DNA from 2 places in the Streptomyces sp. RLB3-17 genome. Region 1 is predicted to be linked to the other one. Evidence: riboswitches for the same ligand, from Rfam matches in the RefSeq annotation. Region 1 holds a riboswitch; the other holds the start of a gene.
The links. Region 1 has a riboswitch for thiamine pyrophosphate ahead of thiO (glycine oxidase ThiO). Riboswitches for the same ligand answer to the same signal wherever they lie in the genome.
Positions count from the first base shown of each region.

Region 2: another riboswitch for thiamine pyrophosphate. It lies ahead of thiC (phosphomethylpyrimidine synthase ThiC); the one in region 1 lies ahead of thiO (glycine oxidase ThiO).

Region 1 covers NZ_CP041610.2:3,554,705-3,557,907, reverse strand. The annotation lists gene FNV62_RS16495 (thiazole synthase) at 1-78, opposite strand, end outside; gene thiS (sulfur carrier protein ThiS) at 82-282, opposite strand; gene thiO (glycine oxidase ThiO) at 279-1,484, opposite strand; TPP riboswitch at 1,482-1,593, opposite strand; gene FNV62_RS16480 (hypothetical protein) at 1,646-1,996, shown strand; gene FNV62_RS16475 (NAD(P)/FAD-dependent oxidoreductase) at 2,029-3,203, shown strand, end outside.
Region 2 covers NZ_CP041610.2:5,764,927-5,768,129, reverse strand. The annotation lists gene FNV62_RS26185 (YibE/F family protein) at 1-1,349, opposite strand, end outside; TPP riboswitch at 1,421-1,598, shown strand; gene thiC (phosphomethylpyrimidine synthase ThiC) at 1,591-3,203, shown strand, end outside.

The sequences.
Region 1 (3,203 bases):
GCTGGGCGCACCCCCCGTACCCATGATCAGCCGGGACGAGAAGGACGTACCTGCGAGGACAAACGGATCGTCGGCCATGGTTCAGCCTCCTTGGACTGCGGTGAGGACTTCGACGCGGTCTCCCTCGGAGAGGGCCGTGGACGACCACCGCGTGCGCGGGACGACGGTTTCGTTGAGCGCGGCGGCGACGCCGGAGGGCGCGACGGTGAGGGTGGCGACGAGCGTGTCGAGGGCCGTGTCGGCGGCGACGAGCCGTCGCTCTCCGTTGACGAAGATGTTCATACGGTCTGCTCCGTGAGTGCGGTGCTGAAGCGCCCGGGGGCGAAGGGGCGGGCCTCTTCCGGGAGCTCGCCGGTGGTCAGGACGTGCGCCATGGCGTCCCCGGTGACGGGCGTGAGCAGGACGCCGTTGCGGTAGTGCCCGGTGGCCAGCAGCAGCCCGTCGAGCGCGGTCGGGCCGAGCAGCGGCGCGTTGTCGGGCGACCCGGGCCGCAGGCCCGCGCGCGTCTCGGTGAGCGGCAGCTCGGTGATCCCGGGCACCAGCTCGTGGGCGTCGCGCAGCAGCTCGTAGACCCCGCCCGCGGTCACCGTCGTGTCCCAGCCCAGCTCCTCGCTGGTGGCGCCCACGACGAGCTCACCGTTCTCCCGCGGCACCAGATAGACCTGGCTGCCGCGCACCACGGCCCGCACGGTCCGGCTTAGGAACGGCGCGTACCGCTTCGGCACGGTCAGCCGCAGCACCTGACCCTTCACGGGCCGTACGGGCGGCAGTACGTCGGCGGGCACGCCCGGGAGCTTTCCGCTGAGGCTCCCCGCGGCGAGCACCACCTGCCCCGCCGCCAGCTGTTCGCCGCCCGTCGTGACGACCCCGGCGGCCCGGTCCCGTACGACGGTCAGGCGCTCCGCCCATGTCCGGTGGAACTCCACTCCGGCCCGCTCGCACGCCGTGACCAGGGCCTTCGCGAGCCGACGCGGGTCGATCTGGTGGTCGCCGTCGACCCGCAGCCCGCCGCGCACGCCCGGCGCGAGCATGGGCTCCAGACGGCGGCACTCCCGGCCGCTGAGCCACTCCGATTCGAGCCCCGAGCGGTGTTGCAAGGCGTGCAGTTCGCGCAGGTGGGCCCGGTCGTCGGCGTCCATGGCGACGGCCAGAGTGCCGCACCGGCGGTAGCCGAGGTCCTGGCCGCTCGCCTCGGTGAGTTCGGCGGCGAAGTCGGGATAGCGGCGTGCGGAGGCGAGGTTCAGGCCCAGCAGGGTCTGCTCGCCGTAGTGCAGCTCGGTGACGGCGGCGAGCATTCCGGCGGCCACCCGTGCCGCCCCGCCGCCCGGCTCGGGGTCCACGACCGCGACCGTGAACCCGCGCTGCGCGGCCCGCCAGGCGGTCACGAGACCGATGATCCCGCCCCCGATGACGAGGACGTCTGACACACGTGCGTCCGATGACGGCGCATCCGAGGAACGTGCAGGTGTACGCGTAGGCGACATGGGCGTCCAGCCCCTCCCTTCGCCGGCATGACCCGGATCAGGTTCGTACGGTCGGAGGCCGCCAGCCTCCCTCTCAGCCCGGTGCGTCCGGGCTCCCGCGAGTGCTTTACGTTGGCCACCCTAGCCCGCTGCCGTATGTCTCAGTAAGGGAGCCTCCGTCCATGGCCCGTACGCTCGACGGCCTGGTCCTCGCCCCGGTCGCCGACCAGGCCCCCGGGCAGGTCGGTACACGCACCCGGTTCACCTACCACGAGAAGGACGGCGAGATCTGGGCCGAGTACGCGGGCGGGGACGTCGTACGCGGTCACCTCGTGGGGACGCGGGAGGGCGACCGCCTCGACTTCCGGTACGTGCAGCTGAAACACGACGGCAGCACCTCGTCGGGCCACTGCGTGTCCGTGGTCGTGGAGCTGCCCGACGGACGGTTGCGCCTGGAGGAGACCTGGGCGTGGGAGTCCCAGGACGGGAGCGGTACGAGCGTTGTGGAACAGGTCACTGCGCACGTCCCCTGACTGACAGATTGTCAGTTGTCTATGGTGATCAGGTGAGCGAGCAGACGCGGGCACAGGTGCGGGCGCAGGGGCGTACGGCACGGCGGGTCGTCATCGTGGGCGCGGGCATGGCCGGCGTACAGACGGCGGTCGCCCTGCGGGAACAGGGCTTCACCGGGGATGTGACGCTGATCGGCGCCGAGCCGCACCAGCCCTACGACCGGCCACCCCTGTCCAAGGCGGTGCTGCTCGGCAAGGCCGAGGGCTCCGCCTTCGACATCGACTTCGAGGCGCTGGACATCGAACTGCGGCTCGGCTGCGAGGCCCTGGGCCTGCGGCCCGCGGACCACGAGCTGGACACCGAGGCGGGACCGGTGCCCTACGACGTCCTGGTCCTCGCGACCGGCGCGGAACCGATCCAGCTGCCGGGCTCGGAGGGCGTTCCCGGCGTCCATCTGCTGCGGACCCTGGACGACGCCGAGCGGCTGCGCCCCGTGCTCGCCCAGCAGCACGACATCGTGGTCGTCGGGGCGGGCTGGATCGGTGCGGAGTTCGCGACGGCGGCACGTGAGGCCGGGTGCGCGGTCACGGTCGTCGAGGCCGCCGACCGGCCGCTGGCCGGCGCGCTGCCCGCGGAGGTGGCCGCGCCGATGACCGCCTGGTACACGGACAGCGGCGCGTCGCTGCGCACCCACGCGCGCGTGGAGCGCGTCGAGCCCGGCGCGGTGGTCCTTGACGACGGCACGCGGGTGCCGGCGGGCGCCGTGGTCGTCGGCATCGGCGCGCGCCCCGCCACTGCCTGGCTGGCCGGCTCCGGCATCGAGCTCGGCGCCCACCGCGAAGTGGTCGCCGACAGCCACCTGCGCACCTCCGTGCCGGACGTCTACGCGGTCGGCGACTGCGCCTCCTTCCCGTCGGGCCGCTACGAGGAGCGCCTCCTCGTCCACCACTGGGACAACGCCCTCCAGGCGCCGCGCACGGTCGCGGCGAACATCATCGGCGAGGCCCCGGTGGCGTACGACCCGGTCCCGTACTTCTGGTCCGAGCAGTTCGGCCGCTTCGTCCAGTACGTCGGCCATCACGCCCCCGCCGATACGACCGTCTGGCGGGGCGACCCGTCGGGCGCGGCCTGGACGGTGTGCTGGCTCCGCGAGAGCCGCCTCGTCGCCCTGCTGGCCGTGGGGCGTCCCCGTGACCTGGCCCAGGGCCGCCGCCTGATCGAGGCGGG
Region 2 (3,203 bases), 2.2 Mb from region 1:
AGCAGCAGGGGAAGCGCGGCACCCGCGTACGCCAGGACGAGCGTGTTGACGACCGATGCGATGTGGTCACGGCCGATCCGGATTCCCGCGCGGTACAGATCGCGCCAGCCCATCGTCGGGCTGGCCTCGTGCAGCTCCCAGACCGCCGAGGTCTGCGTCACCGTCACATCGTCGAGCACACCGAGCGAACCGATGATGACGCCCGCGAGCAGCAGACCGCTCATGTCGATGGACGGATACAGGCCGTGGATCAGACCGGTGTTGTCGTCCGTGTTGCCGGTCAGCGCCGCCCAGCCGATGAACTCCGAGCCGAGGATGCCGATCAGCACCAGGGAGAGCAGGGTGCCGAGCACCGCCACCGACGTACGGGCCGAGAGGCCGTGGCACATGTAGAGCGCGATCAGCATGATCGCGCTCGCCCCGACCACGGCCACGACCAGCGGATTCGAGCCCTGCAGGATCGCGGGCAGGATGAAGAAGGTCAGGATCACGAAGCTGATGGCCAGGGCGACCAGCGCCATGACACCGCGCATCCGGCCCACCACCACGACGGCCAGCGCGAAGATCCCGGCGAGCAGCGCCATCGGGAACTTCCGGTTCACATCGGTGACCGAGTACTGCAGGTCCCTGGGCGCGGAGGGCTCGTACGCGGCCACGACCTTCTCGCCCTCGTGCAACTGTCGTGACTGGTCGGGCTGGATGATCTCCGTGAACGTACGGCCCTTGTCCTTGCCGGTGTCGATCCGGATCGTCGCCTTCTTGCAGTCGCCCGTCGCCTGTTGCTGCGCGGAGGAGCCCTCGGCGGTGGACGTGTTGCCGGTCGGGGTCTCCCCCGACGCGTTCACGGACTTGCAGCTGACCTTGTCGACCTTGGTGACCGTGGCCTGCTGGGTCTGCCGGTCGAAGCCGACGCCGGTGCGCTCGTGGGAAGGGGCGCCACCGGGCCAGAGCACCGCGAGACCCACGACGACCGCGGCGGCGAAGGGGATCAGAATGGCCGCGATGACCTTGCGCAGATGCTTGGAGACGGGCGTGGCGGGCCCATGGCTGTGACTGTGCGAGTGCCCGGATCCGTGTCCGTCCCCAGATCCGTGCCCGTCGCCACGGCCGTGCCCGTTCCCCGGCCCAGGTCCGTTCCCAGACCCAGACCCATGTCCGTGTCGGTCCCCTGGGCCGTGCCCGTGTCCCTCACCCGGTCCGTGCCCATGCCCGCCGCCTGGACCGGGGCCGGGGCCACCGCCCGGCCCGTGTCCGCGGCCGTCTCCGGAGCCAGGTCCATAGCCGTCTCCGGGACCGCGTCGGCGCGGCGGCTCGGACGGCGGGAACGGGGGCTGCTGCGTTGTGGTCACCGACCGATCATCGCAAGAACGGCGAGGGCCCTCTGTTCACCGCGCCAGATATGACGCTAGCGTGGAGTCACCTTTGCACACGCGGGAGCTCGGAGCACCGGGCTGAGAGGGCGCTGACCTCCGTCTTAGCGATGTTTCACGTGGAACGAGTGATGTTTCACAAGGGACGTCGGCAGACGGAATCCGCTGCGTCGACCGCCGAACCTGTTACCGGGTAATGCCGGCGTAGGGAGTAGGTCTCATGACCAACAAGGACGTACGCACGCCTGCCTCCAGCCAGATGGGCGGGGCGCCTGCCACGCCCGAGGGCGAACAGCCGCGGGAGGCCGGGAAGTCCATCGGCTGGCACAAGGGATACGTCGGGGGTTCGCGCCCCGATCTGCGGGTGCCGGTCCGTCAAGTGCACCTCACCAACGGGCAGTCCGTCACGCTGTACGACACCTCCGGCCCGTACACCGATCCGGTCGTTGACACCGACGTACGCAGGGGCCTCGCGCCACTGCGCGAGAACTGGATCATCGCCCGCGGTGACACCGAGGAGTACGCGGGGCGTCCCGTCCGTCCCGAGGACGACGGAATCAAGCACACCTCGCCGCGCGGGGGCCTGCGCAACCTCGACGCGGTCTTCCCGGGGCGGCCACGCCAGCCGCGTCGAGGCCGTCCCGGAGAGGCGGTCACGCAGCTCGCCTACGCCCGGCGGGGCGAGATCACACCCGAGATGGAGTTCGTGGCGGTCCGCGAGAACGTCGACCCCGAGGTCGTACGCGAGGAGATCGCCGCCGGTCGCGCGGTGCTGCCCGCGAACGTCAACCACCCGGAGATCGAGCCGATGATCATCGGCAAGCGGTTCCTGGTGAAGGTCAACGCCAACATCGGCAACTCCGCCGTCACCTCCTCCATCGAGGAGGAGGTCGAGAAGATGACCTGGGCGACCCGCTGGGGCGCGGACACGGTCATGGACCTGTCCACCGGTCGCAATATCCACACCACGCGGGAATGGGTCCTGCGCAACTCCCCCGTCCCCATCGGCACGGTGCCGCTCTACCAGGCTCTGGAGAAGGTGGACGGCCGCGCCGAGGAGCTGACCTGGGAGATCTACAAGGACACGGTCATCGAGCAGGCCGAGCAGGGCGTGGACTACATGACGGTGCACGCGGGCGTGCGGCTGCCGTACGTGCCGCTCACGGCGAACCGCAAGACCGGCATCGTCTCGCGCGGCGGCTCGATCATGGCGGCCTGGTGCCTCGCGCACCACAAGGAATCGTTCCTCTACGAGAACTTCGAGGAACTCTGCGAGATCCTCGCGGCGTACGACGTCACGTACTCGCTCGGCGACGGGCTGCGGCCCGGGTCGATCGCGGACGCCAACGACGCTGCTCAGTTCGCGGAGTTGAGGACGCTCGGGGAACTCAACACGATCGCGAAGCGTTTTCATGTGCAGACGATGATCGAGGGCCCGGGACATGTCCCGATGCACAAGATCAAGGAGAACATCGACCTTCAGCAGGAGATCTGTGATGAAGCTCCGTTCTATACGCTCGGCCCGCTGACGACGGACGTCGCGCCGGCGTACGACCACATCACCTCCGGCATCGGTGCCGCGATGATCGCCTGGTGGGGCACGGCCATGCTCTGCTATGTCACGCCCAAGGAGCACTTGGGCCTGCCCAATCGTGACGACGTCAAGACCGGCGTCATCACCTACAAGATCGCCGCCCACGCAGCCGACCTCGCCAAGGGGCACCCGGGTGCGCAGGAATGGGACGACGCGCTGTCCGACGCCCGCTTCGAGTTCCGGTGGGAGGACCAGTTCAACCTGGCCCTCGACCCGGACACGGCACGGGAGTTCCATGA